DNA from 2 places in the Polaromonas sp. P2_G11 genome. Region 1 is predicted to be linked to the other one. Evidence: riboswitches for the same ligand, from Rfam matches in the RefSeq annotation. Region 1 holds a riboswitch; the other holds the start of a gene.
What was found. A riboswitch is a leader RNA that binds a small molecule or an ion and turns the genes downstream of it on or off. The one in region 1 is predicted to bind glycine.
Positions count from the first base shown of each region.

Region 2: it holds a riboswitch for glycine, as region 1 does, so the genes downstream of both, AC1DWQ_RS06515 (D-amino acid dehydrogenase) here and gcvT (glycine cleavage system aminomethyltransferase GcvT) in region 1, are expected to answer to the same signal.

Region 1 covers NZ_JBFUFE010000001.1:82,685-86,527, forward strand. The annotation lists gene AC1DWQ_RS00410 (TRAP transporter large permease) at 1-912, shown strand, start outside; gene AC1DWQ_RS00415 (hypothetical protein) at 985-1,554, shown strand; glycine riboswitch at 1,582-1,697, shown strand; glycine riboswitch at 1,719-1,822, shown strand; gene gcvT (glycine cleavage system aminomethyltransferase GcvT) at 1,878-3,038, shown strand; gene gcvH (glycine cleavage system protein GcvH) at 3,093-3,458, shown strand; gene gcvP (aminomethyl-transferring glycine dehydrogenase) at 3,517-3,843, shown strand, end outside.
Region 2 covers NZ_JBFUFE010000001.1:1,338,679-1,342,521, reverse strand. The annotation lists gene AC1DWQ_RS06520 (OmpW/AlkL family protein) at 1-266, shown strand, start outside; gene AC1DWQ_RS06515 (D-amino acid dehydrogenase) at 332-1,645, opposite strand; glycine riboswitch at 1,756-1,877, opposite strand; gene AC1DWQ_RS06510 (GrpB family protein) at 2,074-2,610, opposite strand; gene AC1DWQ_RS06505 (thioredoxin domain-containing protein) at 2,808-3,290, opposite strand; gene AC1DWQ_RS06500 (alpha/beta fold hydrolase) at 3,287-3,843, opposite strand, start outside.

The sequences.
Region 1 (3,843 bases):
GCACTCATCAAGCACGGCTACCCTACCGCTTACGCTGCGGCCCTGCAGGCCACCAGCGCAGAACTGGGCGTGATTATTCCGCCGTCCATCCCCATGATTCTTTATGGCGTGAGCGCCGAGGTCTCGATCGGCGAACTCTTCATTGCCGGCTTCGGCCCGGGGCTTTTAATCGGCGGCGCATTGATGCTGTTCGTGCACCTGTACTGCCGCTGGAAGGGCTGGGGCAAACAGGACGGTGACGGCCGCCTGAGCTTTGGTAAGGCGACCTGGCAGGCGGGCTGGGCATTGCTGATGCCGGTGATTATTCTGGGCGGGATTTATGGCGGAATTTTCACGCCGACCGAAGCCTCTGCCGTGGCGGTGTTTTATGCGCTGGTCGTGGGCATCGTGATCTACCGCGAGATCAAGCTGGCCGACCTGTACGTCATCCTGCGCAAATCGGTGCTCTCCAGTGCCGTGATCATGTTCATCATCGCCAATGCCGGGTTGTTCGCCTTCCTGATCACCCGGGCCGGCGTGCCGGACGCCATAGGCCACTGGCTGGAAGCCGTGCTGCAGTCGCCCGCCCTCTTCCTGTTGGGCGTCAACGCGGCGCTATTCATCATCGGCATGTTCATTGAAACCAGCGCAGCCATCATCGTGCTGGCGCCCATCCTGGCGCCAGTGGCAGTGCATTTCGGCATTGACCCGGTGCACTTCGGGCTGGTGATGGTGGTCAACCTTGCGCTGGGCATGATCACGCCGCCATTCGGCGTGAACCTGTTTGCAGCCTGCACCGTCGCCAGGATATCGCTGGACCGCATCGTGACCCACCTGCTCCCGTTTGTATTGGTGATACTGGCTTGCCTGATGGTGATCACTTACGTCCCGCAGCTGTCGCTGGCTCTGCGGGATCTCGTCTACGCAAAATAGCTTTTCGGACAGGATTCACGAGGCTGTCATTTTCAGCAGCCATGCTCGGGGTTTCATTTCAGGATGAAATCCATGCAGCTTCACAAAACCGACCGTGCCCGTGCCGAGCTCAAGCCCGGCGTGAGAACGCTAGGCCAGCGCGAGCGCACCCTGCTGCTGATGGCCGACGGCAGCAAGTCGGCCCAGGACTTCCGCCCGCTGTTTGAGGGCGACGGCGAAGCCATTGCCCTGCGCCTTTTGCGCGACGGCTTTCTGGAAGCCCATCCCGGCAAGACGTCCGCGCCGGCAAAAAACCCTGCGCCTGCACCCGCCCAAACACTCACGCCGGCGCAGTTACAGAACTTTCCCAGCCCCGAAACCACCCAGGCCATTCAGGTCTCTGCCGATCAATTTGAAGGCAAGCGCTCGCTTGCCACAACCCGGATGTTCCTGTTCGACATCTGCGAACGCATGTTCGCCCGGCGCAACCCGGAGATGGCCGAGCGCTTTCGCGAAGCGCTGCGCAATGCCAAAGACCGCGAGACCATGCTCAGCGCCTCGCGCGAAATGATCGAGGAAATCGAAAAAATCGCGGGCCACGAGCGCGCCGACTCCATCAGCGAGCGCATCGCCATGCTGCTGCCGCAGCACCAGGCCGCCTGATCGAGCCGACAGCGGCTTCCGTTACACTCAGCGGTGTCAGGAGAGAGTTTTCCTCGCGAAAACCGCCGAAGGCGCACGAGCACCCGGGGGGCACCCCCCTTGAGTAGCACTGAACGCTCAGGCAAAAGGACTGGCAACCGCCCTGCGGCGCACCACGCGGCAAGGCGTTCCCTACTGGAGAGAGGCCGCCTTTCACGGGCAGCCCACCGAAGGAGCAAGCCTGCATCGCCGGGTGAATCTCTCAGGTAAAGTGGACAGCAGGGGCAGCCCATGGATTGAGAACAAGTTCTTGCCATGACCGTGTTTGCCCCCTGGAGAATGCCTTGTCCGATTCGTCCACCTCTTCCGCCGCCCCCGAAACCTTGTTGAAAACGCCCCTGCATGACCTGCATGTGGAGCTTGGCGCGCGCATGGTGCCTTTCGCGGGCTATTCGATGCCAGTGCAGTACCCCGCGGGCCTGATGGCGGAACACCACCACACACGCCAGGCTGCCGGCCTTTTTGACGTGTCCCACATGGGCCAGCTACGCCTGGTGGGTGCTGATGCCGCAGTCGCGCTGGAATCCCTGATACCCGTTGATGTGATCGACCTGCCCGCCGGCAAGCAGCGCTACGGCCTGCTGTTGAACGACGACGGCGGCATCATCGACGACCTGATGTTCTTCAACCGTGACTATGCGAACGGCGGCGACCTGTTTGTCATCGTCAACGGTGCGTGCAAGGCGGGCGACATCGCGCACATCCAGGCCAAAATCGGTTCGCGCTGCGAAGTCATCCCCATGCCCGAGATGGCTCTGATGGCACTGCAGGGCCCGCAGGCCGTCACGGCCTTGCAGCGACTGGCGCCAGGCGTCGAAAAGCTGGTGTTCATGACCGGCGGGCGCTTCACCGTGGCCGGCTGCGACTGCTTCATCACCCGCAGCGGCTACACCGGTGAAGATGGCTTTGAAGTCTCGGTGCCTGCTTCGCAAGCTGACGCACTCGCACGCGCGCTGCTCGCGCAACCTGAAGTCAAACCCATCGGCCTGGGCGCGCGCAATTCGCTGCGGCTGGAAGCGGGCCTGTGCCTCTATGGCAACGACATTGACACCACCACCACGCCGGTGGAGGCCAACCTCAACTGGGCCATGCAAAAGATCCGCCGCACGGGTGGCGCACGTGCCGGCGGCTTTCCGGGTGCGGACAAAATCCTGGCCCAACTGGCAGACCCCGCCCTACTCACCCGCAAGCGTATCGGCCTGGTGGCGCTGGAGCGCGTTCCTGTACGCGACCACACCGAACTGCAAAGCACCGACGGCATGGCTATCGGCGAAGTCACCAGCGGTTTGTTGGGCCCCACCATCAACCAGCCCGTCGCCATGGGTTACATCAAACCTGAGTTCGCTGCGCTAGGCACACGCGTGAACGCCATCGTGCGCGGCAAGCCGGTGCCCATGGAAGTGGTCGCCATGCCTTTCGTTCCCGCCCGCTACTACCGCGGTTAAGCACCAGATCAAGCTCCCCGTTTTATTCACCCCACTCAACCCCTGGAGAACCTCATGACCGTCAAATACACCGAAGACCACGAATGGGTCAAGATTGAAGGCAACGTCGCCACCGTCGGCATCACCGTGCATGCGCAGGATGCGCTGGGCGATGTGGTGTTTGTGGACCTGCCGGCTGTCGGCACCACCTTCGCCCAGAAAGAAACCGCCGGTGTTGTCGAATCCGTCAAGGCCGCGGCCGACGTGTATATGCCCTTGAGTGGCGAAGTCACCGAAATCAACGAAGCCCTAAGAGACGACCCGTCTCTCGCTAACAGCGACCCGATGGGCGCCGGCTGGTTTTTCAAAGTCAAGCTGTCCGACCCAACGCAGCTTGACGCGCTGATGGACGAAACCCGCTACACCGCTTTCGCTGCCTGATTTTCTGACCGATTCTTTTTTCTGACTCCTGGCTGCCAAGCCTGACACGGGACCCGACATGTTGATGCAAACCGCCAAGCCCCTGGGCGACCTTGAAAACCCCGCCGAATTCATCGCCCGCCACATCGGCATCGATGACGCCGACGAAGTACACATGCTCAGCATCGTGGGCTCGGCTTCGCGCCGCGCGCTGGTGGAAGGCATCGTTCCGCGCTCGATTGCGCGCAGCACGGCCATGGCGATCCCCGCGCCTGTCACAGAGGCTGCCGCGCTCAAGCAGCTCAAGGCCATCGCGGCCAAGAACCAGGTGTTCAAGAATTTCATCGGCCAGGGCTACTACGGCACCTACACGCCAGGCGTGATCCTGCGCAACATCCTCGAGAAC
Region 2 (3,843 bases), 1.3 Mb from region 1:
GCGCCTTCAAGCCCTATGTCGGCGCGGGCGTCAACTACACCCGCTTCAGTGCGGTCAGCCTGCCGGCTGGCGTGGACATCAAACGCAGCAGCTGGGGCCCGGCGCTGCAGGTCGGCGTGGACATTCCCCTCGGCAAGCAGCTGTCCCTGAACTTCGACCTGAAGAAGGTCTACATCCGCACCGACGTGTCCGCGGGCGGCGCCAACATCGGCACGTTCAAGGCCGACCCGATGTTGTTGGGTGTGGGGCTTGGCTGGCGGTTTTGAGCAGAAAAGGGTGAGACGCCCAAACTTGCGCGTCTCTTCTCGCGGGCGCTTGCGGCGGCGCGGGTTCAGGCCTTTGCCATCCCCGGCAACGCCATCACACGCCCCGGCGCCGCCATCCCCGTAAATGCAAAGTCGACTTCCGGCACGCGCCCGCTCACGATGTCCGCAATCGCCGCGCCCGAGCCGCAGGCATGCGTCCAGCCCAGCGTGCCGTGGCCCGTGTTGAGGAAGACATTGGAGGCCTTGCTTTTGCCGATGTAAGGCACATTGCTCGGTGTGGCCGGCCGCAGGCCCGTCCAGAACTGCGCGCCTTCGCCGTCCGTCATGTCGGGAAAGAGTTGTTTTACACGGCGCACGATGGCGTTGCAGCGCACCAGGTTCAGCTCGGTGTTGTAGCCATTAAGCTCGGCCGTGCCGGCAATGCGCAAGCGGTTGCCAAAGCGCGAGAACACCAGCTTGTATTCGTCATCCGTCAGGCTGACCTGATAGGAAGCGGCTTCGTTGATCACTGGCAGCGTGACCGAGTAACCCTTGGCCGGGTAGATGCGCAGGCTTTGCCCCAGCACCTTGGCCCACTGCGCGCTGAAGGCGCCCAGGCACATCACATACGCATCGGCTTTCAGCATCTCGACCTTGCCGCCGGCCTCGCCGCTGCCCATCGCCACCTGCACGCCATTGAGCTGCCCCTGCGCGGCGTCCAGGCCCAGCACCGTGGTGTTGTACAAAAATTTCACACCGGCCTGCTCGCAACGCGCAGCCAGCGCGGCGGTAAAAGCGCGGGCGTCACCCGATTCATCGCTGGGTGTCATGCTGCCGCCCACGATGCTGCCGCGGCATTGCGCCAGTGCGGGCTCAATCGCCACACATTCGTCGGCCGTCTTCATGTCGAGCTCGCAGCCGTGCTCGCGCATGATGCGTGCGGGCTCCTGCGCCGCGTCGTACTCGGCCTGGCTGGTATAGAAGTGCAGGATGCCCTTGGTCTGCGCGTTGTACAGCAGGCCCAGCTCGGCGCGCAGTTTTTGCAGCGCGCCGCGGCTGTACATGCCCAGGTTCACGATCTGCTTGATGTTTTGTGCCGTACGCGCGGGCGTGCAGTTGCGCAAAAACTCCAGCCCCCACAGCCACTGGTTCACATCGGCGCGCAGCCTGAAGAGCAGAGGCGCATCTTCACGCGCCAGCCATTGCAAGACCTTGAGCGGCGCGCCCGGGTTGGCCCAGGGTTCCGCATGGCTCACCGATATTTGCCCGCCGTTGGCAAAACTGGTTTCCATCGCGGCCGCGTTGCGGCGCTCCACCACCGTTACTTCATGGCCGCGTTGCGCCAAATACCAGGCCGTGGTGATACCCGTGACACCAGCTCCCAAAACCATGACTTTCATGACGATTCCTTTTCATTCAAGCAGAACATTGCAGTTGCGCAAGTGCAATGCCTTGGGGTGCTTGAATCAAAAAGAAACGTGGCAACCGCCAAGCCATCACATGCTTGCGGCCGCTTCCACTGTCCTTGTTACCTGAGAGATTCAGCCGCTGCTTTGATGTCGATGACAAGCTTCGGCTTTGCTCCTTCGGTGCGCTGCACCTTGCGTGCGGCGTCTCTCCAGACGGCTGTGTGTTCCGGGCAGTACGGGACCTGAGCGATTATGGAAGTTTGCGCCTTCGGTGGCTGCCTTGTGGGGCAGCGCTCTCCTGCTTGAACGGGTTTGAATTTACCACCGAAGCCTGTTTTGCCAAGCGTGAATAGGGCGTTCAGTACAGGTCTAGCGGGTTGATTCAGCGGCTTAATAGTAGGAAGCAGGGCGGCTCAGCCTTAGCTGGCCGCGTTCACAAACGCGGCTTTGGCATCGGTATAGGCCTCGCGGTCACCCGGGTGCCTGGCCGCCAGTTCCGCCTTGAGCGCGGCATAGCGCGCCGCCAGCGCCGGGTCCGAACGCAGGGCGTCGCGAAAACGCAGGCGCTGCGCCCACACCTCGCCGCCGTGCACCACCAGGTGCAGGTGATGCGTGCGCCGCCCCTCTGCCCAGCGCATCAGCCATTTGCGGTCAGACAGCGAGGCATTGAATTCAGCGGAGGTCGTGTAGCCGTTGGCGCACAGCGGCGCCAGAAGCGCTTCAGCCGCCGCGATTGATTCCACACCGGCCAGCATGTCAATCACCGGTTTGGCCGCCAGGCCGGGCACGGCCGTGCTGCCGATGTGCTGGATGTCGATCAGGCGGGCCGGCAGCTGGGGGGAGAGCGCAAGCAGGCGGTCCCGCTCAGCCACAAACTGCTGGGGCCAGGCCGGGTTGTAGGCCTGCAAGACCACTTCCTCGTGGATAGCGGCAAGCAGCGATTCCTGGTCAGTCATGCGCGTGACGGCTGGCAGGTTGTTGTGCAGGGGCAAAAAACGCTGTGCGACACGCCAGAATCCTTTGCGGGGTCATTTTTAAGGCGGTTTTAAGCATAAAAAAGGCCATTTGCCCAATCAGTAATTGCGCGAGCAGCTATTAAAACAATAGCAACCAGAAATCCCCACGGCTGCGAATGGGGCGGTCTGCATTTCATTCACCTGAGCGCCAGCACAGCTTTGCGCGCCTGTGCCAGCCGCTCTTCCAGATAGGCACCATAAAAGTCGACAGACGCCAGGCCGACCAGCCGTTCCGCCAGGTCTTGCCCGGCCGGGCCCAGAAACAGCACCGTGGGGGTGAAGCCGGCCTTCCATGCCGCAACCTGGGCGGCGGCCGTCGTCACCTGGCCGTCAAAGCCGGTCAGCGGTGTCGCGCGGTCGCTGATGTTGAGCTGCCAGGCGTGCAGGCTGCCATCGCGTTGCCCCGGCAACAGGTAGTTGCGCCGCACCAGTTCGCAGAAGGGGCAGCCGGGCAGGCTGACCAACAGCACCAGTGGTTCATTTTTGGCGAAGGCGATTCCAGCGGCCGCCGGCAAAGAGGCCGGCACAGGCAGGGCCGTGTCTTTGGCCAGCGCGAGCTGGGGCACGGCCAGCCCGGCTGCCAGCACGGCAGTGAACTGGCGGCGGCTCACCAGGGTCATTCAGCGCTTTCCAGCAAAATCTTCGTCAGCGCAGCCGGTTCGCTGATCATGGGGTCATGGCCGGTCTTGATCTCCACCACGCGCGAATTCGGCAGCCATGCACCGTCCCAGAACTTGGCGTCCTTCACGCGCAGCCGGCTCGGCTCAATCGTGGCCAGTGCCGGCTGCGTGCAGCTGACAAAGGTGCGCGGCACAGCGGCCACGCGCTTCACGTCAAAGTCCAGCGGTGCCTGGTAGGTATTGCCGGGGTGCGGCGTCTGTCGGCGCTTGACCCATTCACGGTCGGCATCGTGCAGGCCGAACACCTCCGGGTCGGGCGCCGGAAAGCTGAAGCTGGGTGAAGCTTGCGCCGCCGCCATGCGCTGCTGCTGCGTGGCGCTGGCCTGCGTGCTGCTCCAGCTCTCGCCGGGCTTGGGCACCACCGCATCCACATACACCAGGTGCTTGATGCGGTCGGGCATGCGGTCAGTGACGGCCGTGCCGATCATGCCGGCATAGGAATGCACCGCGAGCGTCACCTCGTGCAGCTCTTCCGCTTCGATCAGGTTGATCA